2 linked regions of the Formosa agariphila KMM 3901 genome follow. The protein of the gene in region 1 interacts with the protein of each later gene in a pairwise test. Links are inferred from orthologs where the notes say so. Each region holds a gene or a part of one and is shown on either strand. Other genes may lie near its edges. The genes, in order: nadE and dnaA.

Region 1 (12,279 bases):
ATTGTTTAGTGCCTTATTTTTTAATTCTAATTCTACTACAGATTTACCGGTTGTGAATACTGAAACAATATCAAATACAACCACTGTAGTTGATACAGATTCTTTGGGTAATGATGAAGCAATAACTGAGGTTGAAGAACTTCAGAAAATACATATCGTTGAATCTGTTTCTGATGATAGCGTTGTGAATCAGCTTAAGAAAACAGTAAACACAAAGGCATTAAAATTAAATTCTGATACTAATGAAGTGGCTGAAATTCAGAATAAAATGAAGTCCGCTTTACAAGATTCTGTGTCAGAAATAGAAGACAATTCAAGTTTAGTTGCGCAAGAATCTATTGCAACAGAAGATTATATAGAGAACTTATTGCAGCAGGCAGAACAAGATGTTCTTGCAGATAAATCTATAAAACAAGCACAACAGACTGTAGATGCAGAAAAACTTTTAGAGCATGTAGAAAACGATATTGAGCATGGTTTTAGAGAGACTGTTTTCGATGCTGTGAAATCGGGATTCAAAAAAGTGAAAACCGCTGTTGTAGAACGTAATAATTAAAATATTTCATCATAAATCAACCATTAATCAAAAAACGAACAGTATGAACATCATTACTAAATTTATTCTTGCCCTCATTTTATTTTTTACCTTTCAACTCGGTATAGCTCAGGAAGTAAGTGTTGAGGTAACCACCGATTCATTAAATGTTAATGAAATTGAAGTTTTAAAAACCCAGAAAGAAGCTGTGCGCAATGAAGAAAAAGAATTGCTGAAACAGGAAGTCGAAGCCATTAATGAGAAAGTCGATTCGGGTTATATTACTATGGAAGAAGGTGAAATTTTAAAGAAAGAAATCGCTAAAAAACGTGCCTTAAATATTGAAAACCGCGTTGCGATAATCGATAATAAAATTGATTTGTTAGCACGTAATAACGAAGGCTATACTTTTAGTGATGATGGCCAAATTATTATTCGTATTGGTAGAAGTTTTGGTAAAGATACAATTGAAGATACCTCAATTTACATTGGGCCACGAGTTAAACCTAGTCCTAAATACGATAAGCGAACAACTAGCGATTTAGTATTTGCAATAGGTTTTAATAATGCCCTTATTGAAGACGAGAACTTAGGTGATTCTCCATATAAACTTGGTGGTTCTGGGTTTGTAGAATTAGGTTGGGCATGGAAAACACGTGTGTTCGAAAACTCTAATGCATTGCGTTTAAAATACGGATTCTCGTTTCAATGGAATAAATTAGATATAAAAAATAATATGTACTTCCGTGAAGATGGTGATCAGGTTGTTTTTGAAGAATTTCCTTTCGATGTGAAAAAATCGAAATTTAGAACAACAAATTTAGTATTTCCAGTGCATTTTGAATTCGGACCTTCAAAAAAGAAAGAATATGATGATTATTTTAGATACTCAACACATAAAAAATTTAAATTCGGAATTGGTGGTTACGGTGGATTTAATATTGCATCCCTTCAAAAAGTAAAATATTATGAAGATGGCCATAATCAGAAAAAGAAATATAAAGATTACGATGCTGTAAATAGCTTTGTCTATGGAGTTAGTAGTTATGTGTCTTTTGGAAGTGTTGGAGTTTATTTTAAATATGATTTATCACCTATATTTAGACATCAACAATTCGATCAGAACAATATATCGTTAGGTTTGCGTTTCGATATGGATTAAACACAAATTAAAAAGGCTTCAAAATAAATTGAAGCCTTTTCCGCTATTAATCAGTCGTTGTTTATAGGGAGTTAATACCTCCAACAACGGGCAATTCTAAGGTTGTTCCGTTTAAATCTACCGTTAATTCTGTTCCTGGTTCTGGTAGTAACGTAAATTGGTTATCACTAGAAAAAATCATAAGGCCAATTTGCTGCCCCTTTTTTATGATTTGATCATCTGGTTGCAAATCGAAAGCAACATTATAAAATTGGCCAGGAATTAAAGGTTCACTGTCACGAATCGATTTATAATTTTGTGGATCTGCCCATCCACGGGTAATAATATTATCGGTAATTGGCGCTTTTTTATTGGCGTTCCAAGGTAAAGATACTAACCAAACCGATAAGTTTGCAGCAGGTTTATTACTTGCTAATTTTATGTTGATTTTAGCAATACCAGAAAGATGTACATCCGATTTTAATTTTGGTGTAACATATAGTAATCTGTTATTAGATGTGCTTGAGTTTGCTAAAGAATTTCCTGAGAAACTAGCATCGTCTATAAGGGTTTCTTGTATAATTTCTTTTGGTTCTACAGTGCTTAATTCACCTGCCTTAGTTCCGCCAGCATGTAAGTGCAATGTAACGGGTTTAGCATTTGGATTAGGAAAGTCTTTATAAGCTGTTGGTTCACTGGGAGCATCACCCTCTCTAACAATCCAAGCTTTTGCATCGTTTTCAACACCATTATCTATACCGTGTAAATAATGTGTAAACCAACGATTCATCATAGTTATTGGTGGCGGTCCACCGTGCCCATATTGGTGGTAGTAAATTTGTGTTGGAAGTCCTTTCTCTTTAGCAGCCTTATAGATCCGATAACTGTGTTCTGGCATGACATTCCAATCATTAAATCCATGCGACATTAATAACGCCGCTTTCATAGGTTCCATATCGTTTAAATAATCTCGACCAGCCCAAAAATCGTTATAATCTCCAGATTGTCTATCCATACCATTTTTCATTTCGGTATCACGAACGGTTTTATTATTGTAAGCACGTTTCGATTCATCTCCGCTATGAATAAAATCATATAGAACATCGATGTCTTCACCAAGATATCCGCCCGGAGAACGAACTAAACCATTAGATCTGTAATAGTGATAATACGATGTATTTGGAGCTACAGGTATGATCGCTTCTAGACCATCAACTCCAGTTGTTGCTGCAGCCAAAGGTATTGTTCCATTATAAGATGTTCCCGTCATCCCTACTTTTCCAGTCGACCAATATGCCTCTACAGTTTCTGTACCATCTGGGGTGGTATAACCTTTGGCGCGGCCGTTTAACCAATCGATTACTGCTTTTGGTGCCAATGATTCATTATCACCACCAACAGTAGGAGCACCTTGCGATAAACCAGTTCCTGGAGAAGATGAATGTACAACGATATACCCACGTGGAACCCACGTTTTAATTTGTGAATTAGAAATTACTGGGCGCTCACCAACACGAACAACTTCTGGGTGAACACGAGGTTTTTCCTCAGCTCCAATTTCATGATTTACATCCCAAAATAAGCCAGGGACGTCCGAAGCTACACCAGCATAATATGGACTAGACTCATAAACTATAGGAAGTTTTAAACCTTCGGTATCTGTTTGTTTTGGTCGAGTAACAGCAACGTGCATACGGTCTGTTTTGCCATCACCATCGGTGTCGAATTCTGTTTCTACCCATAGATCATGTCTAATCCAATCTTCTGGATTGTTAAAAGATTTTACTATTTGGGCTTCACCATTTTTAAATATAGGTGTAGCCTTGTCTTGGGCAATGGTATTAAGAGTTAATAAAAATGAAATACAGAGTAGGGAAAAAAGTGTATTTTTCATTCGTTGCTATTAGAAAGGTTATGTTTAGCTAATAAAGTTAATACATTGTCCTTAATTATGGGGTGCGATTTTTATATAAAATGTACTGTTTACTAAGGAAAATCTAATAAGACTTGAGTTTTTATATTAAAATCTAATTTTATTAGGTTTACAGTTGATTGATATGTTAATTGTGAACATTGAATGATTAAGACTAGGCTTCATAATTGTCTTAATCGATCTTTTAAAATATCTTTGTAATTCAATTTTCATAATTTTAAAACCCGATCTCCTTGATTTCAAAATCCTCTATAGACACTGTATTTGAAGCTTCACGATTAGAAGAAGTTATTGGTGATTTTGTACAATTAAAAAAAGCTGGAAGTAATTATAAAGGACTAAGTCCGTTTAGTGACGAACGTTCTCCAAGTTTTGTAGTGTCTCCAGTGAAACAAATTTGGAAAGATTTTTCAAGCGGAAAAGGAGGAAATGTTGTGGCCTTTTTAATGGAACACGAACATTTTACATATCCAGAAGCCATAAAATATTTGGCTAGAAAATACGGAATTGAAATTGAAGAAACCGAACAAACAAACGAAGAAAAAGAAAAGCAAGATACACGCGAAAGTTTGTATTTGGTTAGTGAATTTGCCAATACCCATTTTCAAAAAGTTATGCATAAAACCGATGCTGGTCAGGCAATTGGTTTAAGCTATTTTAAAGAACGTGGTTTTACACCCGAAACGATTAAGGCATTTGGTTTAGGGTATTCGTTAGACGAGTGGCAAGGGTTTTCAGACGAAGCTTTAAAGAAAGGCTATAAATTAGAGTTTCTTGAAAAAACGGGACTTACTATAGTGAAAGGTGAGAAATATTTCGATCGTTTTAAAGGTCGTGTTATGTTTCCTATCCAGAGTATGAGTGGTCGTGTGTTAGGATTTGGTGGACGTATTTTAACAAATGATAAGAAGGCTGCGAAATATATGAACTCGCCAGAAAGTGAGATTTATTATAAAAGTAAAGTCCTTTACGGAATTTATCACGCCAAGCAAAGTATCGCAAAAGAAGATAATTGCTTTTTAGTTGAAGGGTATACCGATGTGATTCAGTTTCACCAAACGGGAATAACTAACGTGGTGTCGTCTTCTGGTACGGCATTAACTCCAGAGCAAATTCGATTAATAAATAGACTGACAAAAAATATTACGGTGTTGTTCGATGGTGATGCTGCGGGTATGCGTGCGTCTATTCGTGGAATTGATTTAATTCTGGAACAAGGTATGAATGTTCGTGTGTGTTCTTTTCCGCAAGGCGAAGATCCAGATAGTTTTGCTAGACAAAATACAGAAGAAGAATTACGTACCTATTTAGAAGAGAATGCAAAAGATTTTATTCAGTTTAAGGCTGGATTATTAGTTCAAGACGCTAAAAATGACCCTATAAAAAAGGCTGAAACCATTCGCGATATTATACAGAGTATTTCTAAAATCCCAGATCGTATTAAACAAGAAGTGTATTTGCAAGAATGTGCCAGAATAATGGATATTAGCGAATCGGTATTGTTTAGTTCTTTAGCCCAAATGGGAAGTAAAGATTCTAAAAAACCATCTAGTGGAGGCGGAAATAGTAACAGTGGTAGTTATGGTGGAGGCGGTAGCTATGGAGGTAGTAGCCAAGAGCCACCACCAGATTTTTTTGAAGTTATTAGAAATGAAGATCAACCTAATAATAAGGTTGATGTGCAATATCTTTTAGAACGAAAAATTATCGAAATCTTGTTGCTTTACGGAAACAGAGAAGAAGATTTTGAAGATTTAATTTTAAAAGAAAACGACAAAGGCGATTTAGAATTGGAGCCCGTAGTGCAACAAGCAAAAGTGTTTGAGAAAATATTTTTAGATCTTCAAGAAGATGAAATGCAGTTTGGTAACGAAACTTTTAAGACGCTGTATTATACAATTATTGATAAGCTAAACCAGAATCCAGATTTTGTTTTAGAACAATTTGTAAATACGGTAGACATGCATTTGTCTCAAGAAATAACAAGTATTTTAATGGAGGATGAGCGCCACACCTTACACGATTGGGAACGTAACAATATCTTCCCTAAATCGAAAACTGAAGGTGTAGCACAGCTTGTAAGTGAAACAATTTTAAGTTTGCGTTGTTTTTTAATCGACCAGAAAGTAAAAGAATTTCAGCAGGTTACCTTAGAAAATAAACATGACACAAACCGAAATATACTTGAAGAAGTCAAGGATTATTACGGTCTTAAAATGTTATTGTCTCGAAAATTAACTCGGGTGTTATGATTCTAAAAGCTTAGCTTGGTTAAGCAAATCGACCAAGTTAGACGCATTTAGTTTTTTCATTAAACGTGCTTTGTAGGTGCTTACTGTTTTCTCGTTTATATCTAATTCTTGAGCAATTTCCTTATTTTTCTTCCCAATAGAAAGTAATTTTAGTACTTCTACCTCGCGAGTGGATAGTTTTTTATAGAACGATCCTGTTCTATTAACACGTTCTCCAAATGCTAGACGGTGTGTTAAATCGTTACTTAAATAAATACCTCCTTGATTAATTTTTAAAATGGCTTCACGAAGGGTTAAAATATTGGCTGTTTTAGAAATATAACCCGAGGCTCCAGCTTTTATAGAGCTCATTGCATAAACTTCTTCAGGGTGCGTGCTAAAAATTAAGACTTTAACGTTTGGATATTCTTTTTTTAAGCGTCTTAATGCCGTGATACCGTTAAGTTTAGGCAGGTCGATTTCAGAAATTAAAATGTCTACTGTATTATTTTTTAGAAAATCGAAAATAGATTCACCATCATCTACACCACCTTCAACTTGGATGACAGGTGATGTTAAAAATAATAATTCTAGTCCTTTCCGGATAATAGGGTGGTGGTCGGCTACCAACAGTTTAATCATAATTTAGGTGGTTTTAAAATTAACGACTGTTGGGGCAGCAGATTTCATATAGAAATCCAGTCAATGTAAATATAGAAAAAAGTATTTATTATAAGGTTTGTTTTACTTTAAATTATCGGGAATAATACATACTGGTATTGGGTCCATCTTATGTTTGTTAGAGGTGTTGAATCTCTTGTATATCGTGAAAACTTCTTGTTCGCGTCCAGAAAAATCATCGGCAGTTTTACCTTGGTCAGACATGGTCATTGCCCATTCTAATTCCGGATAAGATGCTCCTATTTGGTCTTCATCGCTTCTTGCATCTCCAAATAAACCATCGCTAGGTGCTGCTTCAATAATTGAGGCCGGAACATTTAAAACTTTAGCTAGTGCATAGACTTCAGATTTCATTAAATCGGCAATCGGACTTAAATCGACACCACCATCTCCGTATTTGGTGTAAAACCCAACGCCAAAATCTTCAACTTTATTTCCTGTTCCTGCAACTAGTAATCCTTGTAATCCTGCATAGTAATATAAAGTAGACATACGTAAACGCGCTCTGGTATTGGCAAGTGCCATGGCCACGGTAGCATCTGCACCTTCTAAAGAGACTTCTGTTTTAAACTCTTCAAAAACGGGTGTTAAGTCTACGCGTGTGTCTCTTACATTGTCAAATCTTTCGCTAAGTTGTTTAATATGTTCTACAGCTCTCGAAACATGGCTAGGTGCTTGATGAATTGGCATCTCTACACATAATACATCTAAGCCTGTAAGCGCACATAATGTAGAGGTTACGGCAGAATCAATTCCGCCAGAAATTCCAATTACAAAACCTTTAACTTTGGCGTTTTGGGCATAATCTTTTAACCAATTAACGATGTGATCTACAATTTTTTCTGTTTGCATTTTTCAAGGATTTTATACAAAGAATCTTACCTTTGCCTAACAAAAATAAACGAAACGTTTAAGTAATAAAAATTAACGGCATCTAGTTTTTTATGAAGTATCTAAGTTTTTTCCTTTTAATAATAATCACAGCAGTTTCTTGTAAAAATGATAGTAAAGTAACCGATGAAATTTCAAATATTGAAATGCCTGTGAATATAGAGCGTTTCGATGTGGAATTTTCTAAAGCAACTGTTACAGATTTAAACGGATTAAAAGCTACATATCCGTTTATGTTTTCAAAATCGTATCCAGATGCTTTTTGGATGGAAAAAATTCAGGACACTTTACAACAAGAATTATCTGAGGCTGTGGTAGCAGCTTTTCCTACTACAGAAGAACTAGAAGTTGAAATAACATCTTTATTTCAGCATTTAAAATACCATTATCCAGAATTTCAAGCACCACGCGTTATTACAACAACGTCTTATGTAGACTACCGAAATAAAGTTATCGTTACAGATTCTATAGATTTAATTGCTCTAGATACTTACTTAGGGCCTGATCATGAGTTTTATTTAGGGGTTCAAGATTATATTAAATCGAGTTTTAATAAAGCTTTTATTGTAGTCGATTTAGCAGAAGCCTATGCAGACCGCTACATCTTACCTACTAAAAATAAGACGCTTTTAGATGAAATGATTTCTGCTGGTAAAAAATTATATTTTAAAGACCTCATGATTCCGTTTAAAACAGATGCTGAAAAAATTGAATATACAGAAGAACAATATCAATGGGTAGTATCTAACGAAGCTTATATTTGGCAATATTTTGTAGATCGCGAACTGTTATATAGTACAGATTCTAAATTACCTGGACGTTTTATTAATCCGGCACCTTTTTCAAAGTTTTATTTAGCTGAAATCGATAACGCTTCGCCAGGAGGAGTAGGAGCGTATATGGGTTGGCAAATTGTTAAAGCGTATATGGAAAACAATACGAATGTATCTTTTAAAACCATGTTAAACATGAGTTCTGAAGATATTTTTAATCATTCAAAATTTAAACCAAAAAAATAATGGCAAAGATTAAATCAACAATTCAATTAACTGTTGAATTAGACGAAAACCGTGTTCCAGAACAATTAAATTGGACTGCTGAGGATGGTGGAATACAAAATGAAGAGGCTAAAGCGATGATGCTTTCTGTTTGGGATAGCAAGGCGCAAGAATCTTTACGAATAGATTTATGGACTAAAGATATGCCTGTAGACGAAATGAAAGTATTTTTTCATCAAACTTTAGTAGCCATGAGCGATACGTTTAAACGCGCTACTCAGGATGAAAAAATGACTGCAACAATGAAAGATTTCTGCGATTATTTTGCTGAAAAATTAGAGTTGAATAAAGAGTAATCACTTATTATCGGTCCATAAAAAAAAGCGAAGGTTTCTATGAAATCTTCGCTTTTTTTATGTGTAAAAGGTGTTTTATTATCTTCTAAAACCACCCATGGAATCCACCGCCTCCGTGGAATCCCTCCAGGATCCTCCAAAATTTGAACGGGTAAAAGATCCACCCACGATTCATGTCTAACGTATGCTTGTTATACGAGCCTGGATTACGTGTTTGGAACGTTTTTCCATTATTAGAGAAATGATCGTTTCTCTTTAATTGATGATTAACATGATCGCTATTGTGATGATTGTAATTATTATGGTGATAATGGTTGTTATGGTTTATATGACCGTGAATGTTGTTATGATAAATGTGCGGAGGAAATGGTCTCCAAGGTCGGAAATAAGGTGGGTAGTATCCCCAATAAAACGGAGAAAACCATGGTGAGAAATAAGGTCCCCAAAACCAATCCATAATTAATGGCGTGGCAACAAATGTTGGATAAAGATAATAATCTGGTCCATAAATATCTTGGTCACCAATAACTTGTACCGAGTTGTTTTCTTTTTTTACATCAATCGTTGCAACATCTTGATACTCGTCTTTTGCTAGTACAGATTGTATGGTTACAATCTTTTCGTCGCCTTTATCTACACTAACAACACGTAAGTAATCTACATTTCCATCTTCATTTAAATCTAAATTAGAAATTTGAGTATCCGGATTGTTAAGGCGTTTTTCAAAATCTTCTAAATCTTTCGATTCTCCAAAAACAGAAGCTACGGCTTCAAGGTCTAAATTATCACTAATGTCTGTGCTATTGGCTTCAACGGTAGTTGTAGTTGTAACTGTGTTAGAAGTTGGTGCATTGTTAACCGTGACATTCGGTGGAGGTACATTATAATCTGAAGTACTTGAAGTAGTCGATCCACAATTAAATAGTGTGAATGCTAATGCCAAGCATGAGATTGAAACTATTTTTTTCATGAGTTATAGTTTTTAATTTGTTTTACTCTTTATGGTGCTTTACAAAAAATGAGCCAAAGCACATGTTTCTATGGTTTTTATAATCTTTAAAGCTTTATAAATTAATTTGTTTTAAAGAAAAATATTATGCCAATATAAAAATAATGCGTTAAAAAGCTTCGGTGAAATTGAAATATAATCCAGAAGATTCTCTTCCTATACCAAAGTCAATTCTAACATTCATTCGTGGTTGTACTTCAAAACGGTAGCCAATACCTCCGTTAGGCACCCATTGATTCATTTCACTAACACTTGATGCCATGGTTCCAGATGCTATCCAGAGCGTCATACCGTGTTTGCTTAAAGACTTGTCTTGTTTTTCAAAGGTGTGTCGCCATTCCGAAATAAAATATATTCCAGCCTCGTCTCTATATTGACCTGTAATATACCCTCTAAGAGCATTTGTTCCTCCTAGCGCCGTTAATTCCTGATAAGGTGTATCGCCTTCGGTGATGCGGCCATATAATTTAAATGCCAAAATGTTTCCTGGACGATAGATTTGAAAATAGGTTCTTATATCGAATTCGTATACTTGGTAGTCGTTATCGCTACCCAAATAATTGCCATAAAAACCTGTTAATAGTTTAGCATACCATCCTTTCCACGCATTTACAGTGATGTCTCTGCTGTCGTAATTTAAAGAGAATAACAATCCGCTATTAAAGTTCTCGGGACCAAATTTCAAATAATCAGGGTCTTGATCCATTACAGGGTTAGAATTGGTAACTTTAGTATTATTAACATCTACTCCAACACCTAAATACAGATTTTCTCGTATTCGCGTTAAAACAGTTGGTTTAAACGAAATTAATTTTCTATTATAAGTCGTTGTAGAGTCACTCTGTACTGTGTTTTCTGCATTATCGAAACCCACACCGTAGTATTGATCTTCGGCATTAGAGTATACAAAACGTGCATTCAATCTGAGTTTGTCTTCTAGCCAAAACGATTGCAAAGCTGTACTGACTTGAAAATTTCCTTTCGTACTAAAAAATGTGTTTATAGGAATAGAAGAGCGTTGAATTAAACTGTCTTCTTTATTGGTTTTAAACGTATATAAAAATCCGCCTCCTAGTAGTAATCCGTTTTCGGGTGTATAACCAGGACCTGCTAGAATACTTAAAAAAGGATCATTAGCTTCAATAGCTGCAGCTTTTCTAGCTTTACGTTTGTCCATTGCTGCTTTAATTTTGTCCAATTGAGAATAACCAGACGTGCTACAAAGTATTAGCCCTAAAAGCAAAATTATTTTAGAGGTTTTCATGGTTTAGATTTAATGCCTAGTGGCAGTTAAATAATAATTAAGTTAAGCATTACCGTTTAATTTCCAGTTGATTAAGGTCTTTTTTTTATATCTGATTCGATACTATTAAAAAGTAGCCTTAGATAGAATTCCCAGATGCAAGTGCAATAATAATACTTTTAATATGTTGTTTTTCTAAAGTTTCCATGTTTTCTGTTTTTGAATTTGTATTCTAGATACTTTATTTTTAAGATTACATGTTCTAAGCAACGTATTCTTTCTGTTTCAATAGAAAACACTAAATTCACATATGTTTTAAAGAGTAAACACGATAGTATGTTTAAAAAAATTTTGCTTCTTTTATGTTTTTGGACTTGTAAAAATCCGAACCCTGAACAGGAGACTTGTTCAATTTATAATTTAAAAGAACCTTCTCAGGAATGGGAAATGCCGAAAAAATTAGTCGAGATTTCTGGAATTTCAGTCCTGAATTTTCCGAATATATTGAGTGTGAATGATGAAGAAGGTAAGCTCTACGAATATAATTTAGAAACAAACACATTGGAGCATAGTTATAAATTTGGAAAAGATGGCGATTATGAAGATATAGCTGTTAAAGACGATGAAGTTTATGTTTTGAAATCTAATGGAACAATTTATCAGATTACTAATTTTAGAACAGATCCGGAAGTAGAAGAGTACGATACGTTTTTAAATAAAAAAGCAGATACCGAAGGTTTGTTTTTCGATACAACTGGAAATCGGTTGTTGGTAGCTTGTAAAGAAGAACTAGAAATTGACAAAGCCGATAAAAATGTAATCTATGAATTTGATCTAGAAACAAAAACTTTAGATAAAACACCTGCATTTACAATTGAAAAAGATCATTTTAAATTTAATGATAAGAAACATGATTTTGCGCCTAGTGGTCTAGCCATTCATCCGAAGACGAATACGTTATTTGTTATATCGACCGTAGGGAAGTTGATGATTGAAATGAGTCTAGAAGGCAATATTCTAAATAAATGTTCCTTAGACTATCCTAAATTTACACAACCAGAAGGTATCTTTTTTACAGAAAATGGAGATTTATATATCTCTAACGAAGGCAGGAAAGGAAAAGGTAATATTTTAAAATTCGATTATTTAAATTAAGTTCCTGTTTAGTTTTAAGGTTCTTTCCGACTAATCTGAAAAGATGAGTCATTTTAGAATTTTAACATTTTTGATATGTAAACATGTGTTTCTTATTCTACAAAAG
Region 2 (12,323 bases), 2.4 Mb from region 1 along the record:
CGTTCTACCATGGTTTTACATTGCGCTAGTAAATGATCGAAAAATCCGTTGACATTTAAAATCCCAATAGGTTTTACATGAAGTCCTAATTGTCCCCAAGTTGTAATTTCGAAAAATTCATCCATGGTTCCGAATCCACCAGGAAGCACCATAAATCCATCCGATTTTTCGTACATAATTACCTTACGCTCGTGCATATTATCGGTAACAATAAGTTCTGATAATTTTGGATGTACAATTTCCTTAGTTTCCAGAAACCCTGGAATTATACCCAAAACATTGCCATTATAATCGATAACCCCGCGAGCTACTTCGCCCATAATACCAATTTTTGCAGCTCCGTAGACTAATTTTATATGTTGTTCTCCTAAAGTTTTACCAAGTTGATACGCTTCAGATATAATTTTTGAATCGGTACCTGTACTCGATCCACAAAACACAGCTATAGATTTCATAGTTTATTTATTCCTTTAATCATTCTATTTCTTTTAAACATATCTTGTCGCAATTCTACATGCATAAATGTATGTTCTTGCAACAAATCAATCATTTCATTACCTAAAAATTCATTTATTTCGAAAAACAACAAACCGTCGTTTACCAAATGCTTTTTAGCCAGCCTCGTAATCGCTTTATAGAATTTAAGCGGATCATGGTCTTCTACAAACAATGCCAAATGTGGCTCGTGATTTAGGACATTAGACTTCATTTGAAGTTTTTCTAATTCGCGAACGTACGGCGGATTAGAAACAATAACATCAAAAGGCAATTTAAAATTAGCATTCTTATATGTGTCTACAGATAAAATATCGGCATGAATAAAATGCACTTCCACATTATTATGTTCAGCATTTTGTGTAGCCACTGCAATAGCTTCTTCACTGACATCGACTGCATACACTTCGGCATTTTCAAAATGTTTTGCTAAAGAAATGGCAATGCAACCACTCCCCGTTCCAATATCTAAAATTCGTAAAGGTTTTTTAATTTTATCTAAATCCGATTCAATAATCCACGCCACTAATTCCTCGGTTTCTGGCCTCGGGATTAATACTGCATTATTCACCTGAAATTCTAATCCAAAAAATTCTGTAGACTTCAACACATACTGAATAGGCTCATGCTTTTTTAAAGACTCTAAAGCATCAAATACAGGTTTAGCTTCTGTTTCAGTAATACTATAATCAGGTTCCATAGCCAGAGTAATGCGTTTAAAATTGAAATAATACTCGCATATCATAAAAAAGAAATGATTAACCTCCTCTTTACCATATTCAGCATCTAACGCCTCATGGAATGTCTGTTTTATTGCTTTTAATCTCATAATTCTTTAATCATCCAAACATTACAAGAATAATGTCCTGTTTCTCCCATTGGGCCATCTAAATATTCGAAACCAACTTTCTCATACAAATGCTTTGCCGATGTCATAAACGGTAACGTTTCTAGATAGCAACGTGTATAACCGAAGTCTTTGGCTTTTTGCAAACACGTATCCATCATTGTTTTTCCTAAACCACGCCCTCGGGCTTCATCTAAAAAATACATTTTTTGTAATTCACAGACCTCTAAAGCATCATCTACCGGACCAATTCCTGCACCTCCAATAACACGATTATGTTCAACAAGCACAAAATAAGTCGATTTTGGCTTATTATAAGCCTCAAACATATCTTCTAGAGCTTTATCCTCGTAAGCTGTACCAACTTTTGGCGCACCAGCTCCGATTAAAACGGTTCGAATCACCTCTGCGACTTGCTGATTATCTTTAGTTTGAATTTCTCTGATCTCGAAATGGCTCATACCCAATTTTAATCTTATTTTTGTGCCGTGAAGATACATGAAAAATACATAAATCGCTGTATAGAAATTGCCAAAAACGGCCTTGGAACTACACGACCAAACCCTATGGTAGGCTGTGTAATCGTACTTAACAACTCTATAATTGGTGAAGGATTTACAAGCCCTTATGGCGGACCTCATGCCGAAGTAAATGCCATTCAATCGGTTACAGATAAATCACTTTTAAAACAAGCTACTTTATACGTTACCTTAGAACCATGTTCTCATTTTGGTAAAACGCCACCATGTAGCGACCTTATTATAAAGTATAACATCCCTAAAGTTGTTATCGGTACTATAGACGATAATTCATTAGTTGCAGGACAAGGGATTAAAAAATTAAAAAGTGCAGGTTGCGATGTTACTGTTGGAGTTTTAGAAGCTGAATGTAAAAATCATCACAAACGATTCTTTACATTTCATAATAAAAAGCGACCGTATATCATCTTAAAATGGGCAGAATCTGCCGATGGCTTTATAGCTCCAAAATCAAAAGACGAACAGAAACCGGTATGGATAACCAACACTTATTCGAGACAATTGGTTCATAAATGGCGCGCCGAAGAACAAGCCATTCTAGTTGGAGGCAATACCGTGTTACAAGACAATCCGAGTTTAACCGTTCGTGATTGGGCAGGATTACAACCTACACGCATTGTAATTGACACACATAACAATCTGCCAGAAGACGTTGCTGTTTTTAATACTACTGCAAAAACCATACGGTTAACTGAAGCTGGATTAAACACCTCATTACCTTTAGCAACTCAAATCTGTGAACGTTTACACGAACACGAAGTAACGTCTGTAATTATTGAAGGCGGAAGCAAAACCCTTCAAACCTTTATAAATGAAAATCTCTGGGACGAAGCCCGAGTCTTTTATGGCACAAATCAGTTTTTAGATGGTACAAAAGCACCATCGTTTAAAGGCCAATTAATCTCAGAAACTAAACTATTAAACGATACTTTAAAATATTACAACAATGATTAAAACAATAATATTTGATTTTGGAGACGTATTTATCAATTTAGATAAAGTGGGCGCTCTAGAAAATGCTTTAGTTAATTTTAAACTAGACAGTCTTCCAGAAGATTTAGTACATATAAATAGTCTTTACGAAATGGGCCTAATGGATACTTCGGAATTTGTAGAGTTTTACGAAGAATCGTTTCCAGATGTAAAATCTGATAAAATTTTAGAAATATGGAACTCTATCTTAAAAGATTTCCCACATCACCGTTTAGAATTCTTAAAAGCACTCTCTGAAAGCAAGAAATACAAGTTGATATTATTAAGCAATACTAACGATTTACATATCGAGTTTGTAAAAAGTTATGTTCCGTTTTTTAATGAATTTGAAAGTTATTTTGATGTGTTCTACCTATCACATGAAATCAACTTAAGAAAACCTAATCCAGATATCTACGAATATGTTTTAAAGCAAAACAACCTTGTCGCTTCCGAAACGTTATTTGTAGACGACTTAACAGAAAACACCACCGCTGCAGAACAACTAGGAATCCACACTTGGAATATCGACCCAGCTAAAGAAGACGTTACAACCCTTTTTGAAACTAAAAAAGAGCTATTTAGTTAATATTTGGACATACAAGACACATACAAAACCATTTTAAAACCGTCTGAAGAAACACTGTTTAAAGAAAAGAACAGTAAGTTTTTTGGGTATGCGTTTCCTGTAAAAACGGAAGACGATGTTAAAGAGCACCTAGAAGCCATAAAGAAACAGCATCATTCTGCGAGGCATTGGTGCTATGCATATCAATTAGGCACAAAAGACATAAAATATCGTGCAAACGATGATGGCGAACCCAACAATTCTGCTGGTATGCCTATTTATGGACAAATTCAATCGTTCGATGTGACAAACGTTCTTATAATTGTCGTTCGTTATTTTGGAGGTGTAAAATTAGGTGTAGGCGGATTGATTGGTTCTTACCGAACATCGGCACAATTAAGCTTAGAAGCATCAAAAATTGTAGAACGCACTATTAATATAGAATACCTTATTGTTTACGATTATAAAAACATGAATAAGGTGATGCGCGTGATTAAAGAGAAAAATATAAATGTTGTAAATCAGAAATTAGAATTACGATGTGAACTTACAATTTCTGTCAGAAAAAAAGATGCCGAAGCTATTTTTAATAGTTTCAGCATCATTTATGAAGTCGAAATTAAAGAACTGTAAGGTTATTCAGGTATTAAATCCAATATATATTTCGGACATTTCATTGGACGTTTTGTTTTCATATTAATAAAAGCCAAAACCGTGTTTGCCACAACCAATAATTCGCCTTCTTGATTGGTAATTTCGAAGTCAAAATCGATTCTCACACTAGGAGCTTTTTTAAGTAAGGTTTTTACTTTAATTACCTCGTCATAATACGCTGACTTTTTGTAATTTAAAGACATTGAAATTACAGGTAACATAACACCTTGTTCTTCCATCTCTTTATAAGAGACGCCTAATGAACGTAACCACTCAGTCCGCGCCATTTCTAGATATAAAGCATAATTACCATGATGAACCACCCCCATCTGATCTGTTTCTCCGTATCGTACTCTTATTTCTATTTCGTCAATTATCATAGTAAAGTTTCATTATTTTTTCGTAGCTTATAAAGCAGGTTAAACATGAGGAAAAAAATCTTAAAATTCAATAGCAAAGCATTTTTTTTTTAAGATATTTGTTCACATATTTGTCAAACCAAAAAACGAGGGATATTTTCAGTAATCCTTTTAACATTAACTAAGAAATCTTTTAAATTATAATGAGTGTAACTGCGCAATCGGTATGGAATAACTGTCTTGAATTTATAAAAGATAATATCCAACCGCAAGCTTATAAAACATGGTTTGAGCCAATAGCCGCAGTTAAATTAACGGACAATGCTTTAAGCATACAAGTTCCTAGTAAATTTTTCTACGAATGGTTAGAAGAGCACTATGTTAAAATTTTAAAAGTAGCTTTAACAAAAGAATTAGGAGAAAAAGCCAAACTAGTTTACATTATAAAAATGGAAAACACGTATGGCAATAAACAACCTTTTACAGAACGTATTCCTAGTTCAAGCCGATCTGCAGTTAAAGCACAAGATGTAGATATTCCGCTTAATAATAAAAATCCAGAATTACGTAACCCGTTTATAATTCCTGGAATTAGAAATGTTAAGATTGAATCGCAATTAAATCCGAATTACAGTTTCGAAAACTTTTTAGAAGGCGATTCTAATCGTTTAGCAAGAAGTGCAGGATTAGCTGTTGCTGCTAAACCAGGAGGAACATCATTTAATCCATTGTTAATTTTTGGAGGTGTTGGTCTTGGAAAAACGCACTTAGCTCATGCTATTGGTGTTGAGATTAAAGACAAATATCCTGAAAAAACAGTACTTTATATTTCTGCTGAAAAATTCACGCAACAATATATAGACTCTGTAAAAAAGAATAATAGAAACGACTTTATTCATTTCTACCAAATTATAGATGTTTTAATTATTGACGACGTTCAATTCTTATCTGGAAAAACAGGAACACAAGATGTCTTTTTCCATATTTTTAATCACTTACACCAAAATGGCAAGCAAGTTATTTTAACAAGTGATAAAGCGCCTGTAGATATGCAGGATATTGAACAACGTTTACTATCACGTTTTAAATGGGGACTTTCTGCAGAATTACAGAGCCCAGATTTTGAAACTCGTGTATCTATATTAAACAACAAATTATATCGAGACGGTGTAGATATGCCTGAAGAGATTGTTGAATATGTAGCTAAAAATATTAAAACAAACGTTAGAGAATTAGAGGGTGCAATTATATCGTTAATTGCTCAATCGTCTTTCAATAAAAAAGAAATTACTCTAGACCTTGCAAAACAAATTGTTGAAAAATTTGTGAAGCACACCAAGCGTGAAGTGTCTATTGATTATATACAAAAAGTAGTATCCGACTATTTCCAAATGAATGTGGATACGCTACAATCTAAAACAAGAAAACGTCATATTGTACAAGCGAGACAATTGGCCATGTTTTTTGCTAAAAAATACACCAAAGCTTCTTTGGCTAGTATTGGTTCGCAAATTGGAAAACGCGACCACGCGACCGTGCTACACGCCTGTAAAACTGTAGATAATTTATCGACTACAGACAAGCAATTTAAAAAGTACGTTGAAGATATTACTAAAAAGCTTTCGGTTTAAAACATAATTACAATGACTAAAATACTTATGGTTTGCCTTGGAAATATCTGTCGATCTCCATTGGCAGAAGGTATTTTACGCTCTAAATTACCTTACGAAGATTTTGTTGTAGATTCTGCTGGAACATCAAATTACCATATAGGATCAAATCCTGACAACCGTTCTATTACCGTAGGAAATAAATACGGTATCAATATTTCTAATTTAATGGGAAGACAATTTTCTGTTAGAGATTTTGATGAGTTCGATATTATCTACGCCATGGATGCTGCCAATTACCGCGATATTTTACATTTAGCACGTAACGAAGCAGACAAGTCTAAAGTAAAAATGATTTTGAACGAAGTATACCCCAATCAAAATTACGATGTCCCAGACCCTTATCATGGCGGAACTCATGGTTTCGAAAACGTCTACAAAATGTTAGATGAAGCATGCGATGTTATTGCAGACAAATTAAAATAACGTGTGTTTCTTATTAAGTTTTACACTGAATAAATTTTTTATATATGAAATCTTCTTTTGGAAAATTATACCTTATTCCAACCACTTTAGGCGATAACGAACCTTTAGAAGTGCTACCAATTTCGGTGAAATCTATTGTAGAAAACACAAAAACGTTTATTGTTGAAAATGAAAAAACAGCACGACGCTTTATTAAACGAATTTCTCCAGAAACGGTGCAGTCTAGTTTAGAGATGTATCATTTAAATAAATTCACAGAATCAAGCGATTTACCAAGCTTTCTAGAACCGTGTTTAAATGGTGTTAATGTAGGCTTACTCTCTGAAGCAGGTTGCCCAAGTGTAGCAGACCCTGGTTCTGATGTTGTAAAAATTGCACATCAGCAAGGCATTCAGGTCGTTCCATTAGTTGGCCCTTCTTCTATCCTACTCGCGCTTATGAGCTCTGGAATGAACGGACAAGGCTTTACTTTTAATGGATACTTACCAATAGATAAAAGCGAACGTAAGCAAGAACTTAAACGTTTAGAACGCTTGTCTTTTGATTATAACCAATCGCAAATTTTTATCGAAACGCCCTATAGAAACAATAAGATGCTTGAAGATATTTGTAGTGCTTTACATAAAAACACTATGGTATGTGTGGCGTGCGATATTACGTTACCCACAGAATTTATTAGAACCAAACCAGCTTCTGCATGGCTTAAAAACACTGAAGACCTCCATAAGAGGCCTTCAATATTTATTATTCATAAAAGTTAAAACTACGCTTTTTTCACTTTAGCTTTTTGGTTGGGCTGAATAAACGAAGTATCGTAACCCGAAAACTTCTTTAAGTAATAACGGATTGTTGTTCCGTAAGCATCAGAGAAACCAACGGCTCCATTACTTCTTAAGTACTTTTTAACATTCCCTGGTCCAGATAAATGTGCTGCTGCAAGAATACCAGATTCTGTAATTAAAACACCATTTATTCTTTTACCAACATAGTTTTTAATGTCTCGACGTAATATCCATTTGTTACGTTCTGCATTTGCTAAAAATGCCTTTTCTTGCAATCCTGGATTTTTTAAAAATTGAACTGGATTATGAATCCCGATAATTTTTAATGTTTCCTTTCCAAATTGGTATTTTCCTAAATACCCTAAAGTGTTTACTGTAAAATAATTTCCTCTAGACTCTTTAAATCCTAGAGCTTCTTTAAAACCTACATACGTTTTTCCTAAATTTGGAGAAAACGCATTTGTTATTTCTGTGTTTAATGCTTCCGCATGATTAAGGTCAATACTATCATTAACCGCATTATAATTTAAGGCTAGGCCTTTTGTTGAATTATAGTTCTCTGCAATACTGATTTCCTCAGTTGTAAATGAATAAAATGCTAAAGAACATATTGCAAGAATTACTATTACATAACTTCCAATATTTTTCATCATATGTTTAATTTCTTCAGGCGGTAATAAAAAGTTTACCTGAAAATTTCAGTCGGCAAATATACAACATTTTTTATTAATCTGAAAATTAATCGATTAACCTAAAATCAGCACATGTATCACACTAAAAACGTACTGGTTATCCGAGATTAGATACTAATCTAACAACATTACTTTGAAAGAAAATTATTACATTTATTTTATCAAAAACATCAACTTTAACAATTACTTAGTAATTCCTTGACGATTGAGGTAGTTTTGGTAAGCTCTAGCATTGGCATTATGCTGACTTAAATTTTTAGCAAATCGATGGTAACCTATACGTTCTGCATCTGCAGCAAAATAATAATAATCGTGCTGTTCTGCATTTAAAACGGCTTTAATAGCTGTAAGATCTGGCATAGCTATTAACCCTGGAGGTAACCCTCTATACATATAAGTATTATATGGCGAGTCTATGGTTTTATGCTTATTTAAAACGCGTTTTATAACGGTGCCTTGATATTCTGGCAATTGGTAGGCTGCAAATTTTAAGGTAGGATCGGCTTGTAATGGCATACCAACTTTTAATCGGTTTAAATATACACCTGCAATTCTAGGTTGCTCGTCGGCAGCTTTAGATTCTTCATGTACAATAGAAGCTAAAGTAATCACTTCACTAGGTGACAAATTAATAGCTTCCGCTTTTTGTAACCTTAAGTCAGTCCAAAATCGCTTATATTCCGTAAGCATGCGGTTTCTAAACTCTTCTCCCGATGTATTCCAGAAAAACTCGTAGCTATTCGGTATATACATCCCTAATCGTGTGGCTTTAGTAAACCCGTTTTCTTTTAAAAACAAAGTGTCTTGAAAAGCAACAACAAGAGATAAACTATCGGCTTCAATTTGTGTCGCCACTCGTCCTGCTAATTTTTCAATAGTTTCTTGATTATTAAATGCCACCTGAACAGGAAGACTATTAATACGTATAGAATTTATAATATCATTATTATTCATGCCTTTGGTAATACTAAACTTCCCCCCTTTTATATGAGTAGTGTATTGTTTACGTTCTGCCAAAGCATCAAAGGTTTCAATATCCTTTAAAAGCGGTTTTAATTGTTCTCGCACATCTTGATACGATGCGCGTGTTGGAATATAAACATATGCCGTTTCATTATTAAAAGCTGTATTAGGCTTAAACATGGCAGAATACACATAGTTTGCAAAAAAAGCAGCCACAACTAGGCCGATAAGCGCGATGGCTACAAGAATTTTTTTAATATACATTAGCTATTTATTAATTGAAATAGGAATTCGTTTTTATATACGCCTTGAACGAGGTTCCAATCTTTTTTTAATCCGATATTTTCGAAACCTTGATTTTTAAATAATTTAAGACTTGCTTTATTGTCTTCAGAAATATTACAATACACTTGATGTAACTGTAAGTGATTAAAACAGTACTTTATTAAAAGCGATAAGGCTTCTCGACCATACCCTTTAGCTCGCTTGGCTTCATCGGTAATTAAAATACCAATACCCGCTTTACGGTTTCTAAAATCGAAATCGAAAACATCTATTAACCCGATTACAACGTCGTTATAATCTGAAATAACTAATCGTAGTTGTTTCACTTCGTAAATATCTAAATGTGCTTGATCTAAATACTGCTTAATTAAATATTTTGAATATGGGGTTTGTGTGTTACTTAATTCCCAGATAGATTCGTCGTTTTCAACATGATGAATAAACTCTAAATCTTCAGGCTCTAAGGCACGTAAATAAATGTGTTCTCCTTTTAAGGTTACCATTCAATCTCCCCTTTAAAGACTTGCTTTGCTGGTCCAATTAACCAAACATCTGTATAACCAGCTTCAGATTTGGTAAAAGTTACTTTTAATTGTCCACCTTGCACTTTTAAATGCACTGTATTATCTGCAGTTTCTCCTAAATAATTCATAGCAATGGCAACAGCTGTTACTCCTGTTCCACAAGATAGCGTTTCATCTTCCACGCCTCTTTCGTAAGTTCTAACTTCAAATTCATTAGCAGAAATTTTCTTAACAAAATTCACGTTTGTTCCTTCATTATAATAAGGAGCACCATTACGTATTGTACGTCCTAGCGTTTTTATATCGAAGGTGTCAATATTATCTTCAAATTGTACATGATGCGGAGAACCTGTATTTAAAAACACATATGATTCATGCTTTTCTACAGTTGGTACATCTTGCATTTGCAATTGCACTAAATCGTCTTCGAACACCACATGATGCATGCCATCAATAGCTTCAAAAGATGCTTTTGTATCAATTACATTTAAATCTTTAGCAAATTGAGACAAGCAACGTCCACCATTTCCGCACATGGTACTTTCATTTCCGTCGGCATTATAATACACCATTCTAAAATCAACATCTGGATGATTCTCTAATAATATTAAACCGTCTGCACCAATACCAAAACGTCTATCACATAAACGATTAATAAGTGCTGTATCTCCTTTATCGAATGTATTCTGACGATTATCTATCATCACAAAATCATTCCCTGTTCCTTGATATTTATAAAATGTGTGTGTCATAATTACCGGCAAAGATAGGAATATTTAGCAATTTTATCGCGTGTTAAAAAGTCTTTAATACTACGTTAAATAGCGTTAAACTATTCTAAGTAATACAATAAAAAAGTAATTTTATTCATTATTACTTAATAACCTATATTATATATAACATGAAAAAAATACTAACCTTAATTTTCGTTTCTGCTTTAGGAGGTATGCTAACTCTTGGAGCATATAAGATGTATTTAGAGCCAAAGGATGCTTTAGTTATAACAAAAACAGAAACTAGCCCATCTAGTTTTATACCAGCTTCTAATATTTCAAATTTAAATGCGATTGCCAATGCTCCCGATTTTACTACGGCAGCCGAAAACACAGTACATAGCGTGGTTCACGTTAAAAACACATCTATTGTTGCGGGACGAATGACTTATAGAGACTTATTCTCTGGAAGAAGTTCTGCAAGACCACAAGTAGGTACAGGGTCTGGTGTAATTATTTCTCCAGACGGTTATATCATTACAAATAATCACGTAATCAATAACTCTCAAGAACTTACAGTTACTTTAAATGATAACAGAGAGTATGATGCTAAAATTATTGGTAGCGATGATAAAACAGATATTGCTTTATTAAAGATTGACGTAGACGAAGATTTACCGTACACTACTTTTGGAGATAGCGATCAAGCAAAACTTGGTGAATGGGTACTTGCTGTTGGAAACCCTTTTAATTTAACTTCTACCGTTACTGCCGGAATTATAAGTGCAAAATCAAGAGATTTAACAGGAGAAAGCAATCAATCTTTTATTCAAACAGATGCGGCAGTAAACCCTGGGAATTCAGGAGGAGCTTTAGTTAACACTAATGGAGATTTAATTGGTATAAATACAGCGATATCATCTCAAACAGGCTCTTACATCGGATATTCTTTTGCTGTACCTAGTAACATAGCTAGAAAAGTAGTCGAAGATATTATGGAGTACGGAAACGTACAAAACGGAATATTAGGTGTTGTTGGCGGTGCCTTAAATAATACGTTTGCCGAACGATTAAATATTAATGAAACCGAAGGTTTTTATGTAGATGATGTTGAAGAAGGTTCCGGAGCACAAGTTGCAGGAATCCAAAAAGGTGATATCATTAAAAAGATAGACCACGTAAAAATTACAAAGTTTGCAGATTTAAGAGGACATTTAAATACTAAACGTCCAGACGATGTGGTACAGATTACCATTTTAAGAGATGGCGACTTAGAAGAAATTCCTGTAACACTTATAAAAAATCAGACATTTACTATGCCTTTAGTTGGTGTGGTTAAAAACACAGATAAAAAAGATTTAAAACAATTCAATTTAGATAATGGAGTTAAAATTATAAGATTGAATAACGAATATGCTCAATACTGGAAACAAAATGGCATTATGGAAGGCACAATAATCACAGCTATAGATGCTCAAAAAGTAAATAGTATAGATGATGTCCAAAATATATTAAAAGCAAAATCGCCTAATGAGCCTTTACAAATTGAAATGATTAATTCTAGAGGTGAAAAAGAACGTTATAATTTCAGATAACTTATAAATCATTTAAAATTTAACAAAACCCTTCAGAAATTCTGAAGGGTTTATTTTTTGCAAAAAATCACTACGAAAACGTTTGAAATCTATTATTTTTGTCAAAACACATATCAACAAACTAACACATCTAACCAATGAGTTTTAACGAAACATATGAAAAACAACTCGCTTTTCAAGCAGACAGAAGAAAAGCTACAGTAAAATTAATTAAAATAGTAAGCGATTTATGGTATGAC

Evidence for each region.
Region 2: the proteins of nadE (region 1) and dnaA interact in binary tests that used the Escherichia coli proteins (3 or more experiments, as listed by UniProt). The link is inferred for Formosa agariphila KMM 3901 from one-to-one orthologs.

Annotation. Positions count from the first base shown.
Region 1 is NZ_HG315671.1:474,305-486,583, forward strand. The notes cover bases 5,480-8,407. They hold nadE (NAD(+) synthase), read right to left. Parts: upstream 7,374-8,407; coding sequence 6,585-7,373; downstream 5,480-6,584. Other genes in these bases: dnaG (DNA primase), read left to right, coding at 5,480-5,861; BN863_RS01980 (response regulator), read right to left, coding at 5,856-6,482; gldB (gliding motility lipoprotein GldB), read left to right, coding at 7,466-8,407. In the rest of the region: BN863_RS01960 (hypothetical protein), read left to right, coding at 1-556; BN863_RS01965 (hypothetical protein), read left to right, coding at 600-1,697; BN863_RS01970 (Xaa-Pro dipeptidyl-peptidase), read right to left, coding at 1,759-3,570; more of dnaG, read left to right, coding at 3,843-5,479; more of gldB, read left to right, coding at 8,408-8,431; gliding motility protein GldC, read left to right, coding at 8,431-8,766; BN863_RS02000 (hypothetical protein), read right to left, coding at 8,852-9,736; BN863_RS02005 (BamA/TamA family outer membrane protein), read right to left, coding at 9,885-11,039; BN863_RS02010 (SdiA-regulated domain-containing protein), read left to right, coding at 11,355-12,173. UniProt on the Escherichia coli protein: Catalyzes the ATP-dependent amidation of deamido-NAD to form NAD. Uses ammonia as a nitrogen source.
Region 2 is NZ_HG315671.1:2,854,625-2,866,947, forward strand. What follows is about bases 3,880-6,851. They hold dnaA (chromosomal replication initiator protein DnaA), read left to right. Parts: upstream 3,880-4,637; coding sequence 4,638-6,065; downstream 6,066-6,851. Other genes in these bases: BN863_RS11865 (IMPACT family protein), read left to right, coding at 3,880-4,054; BN863_RS11870 (acyl-CoA thioesterase), read right to left, coding at 4,057-4,455; BN863_RS11880 (low molecular weight protein-tyrosine-phosphatase), read left to right, coding at 6,078-6,530; BN863_RS11885 (SAM-dependent methyltransferase), read left to right, coding at 6,575-6,851. In the rest of the region: BN863_RS11840 (LOG family protein), read right to left, coding at 1-455; prmC (peptide chain release factor N(5)-glutamine methyltransferase), read right to left, coding at 452-1,324; BN863_RS11850 (GNAT family N-acetyltransferase), read right to left, coding at 1,321-1,803; bifunctional diaminohydroxyphosphoribosylaminopyrimidine deaminase/5-amino-6-(5-phosphoribosylamino)uracil reductase RibD, read left to right, coding at 1,831-2,835; BN863_RS11860 (HAD family hydrolase), read left to right, coding at 2,828-3,442; more of BN863_RS11865, read left to right, coding at 3,446-3,879; more of BN863_RS11885, read left to right, coding at 6,852-7,291; BN863_RS11890 (hypothetical protein), read right to left, coding at 7,294-7,965; endolytic transglycosylase MltG, read right to left, coding at 8,188-9,231; BN863_RS11900 (GNAT family N-acetyltransferase), read right to left, coding at 9,231-9,755; dapF (diaminopimelate epimerase), read right to left, coding at 9,749-10,528; BN863_RS11910 (trypsin-like peptidase domain-containing protein), read left to right, coding at 10,678-12,084; BN863_RS11915 (glyceraldehyde-3-phosphate dehydrogenase), read left to right, coding at 12,222-12,323. UniProt on the Escherichia coli protein: Plays an essential in the initiation and regulation of chromosomal replication. Binds in an ATP-dependent fashion to the origin of replication (oriC) to initiate formation of the DNA replication initiation complex once per cell cycle.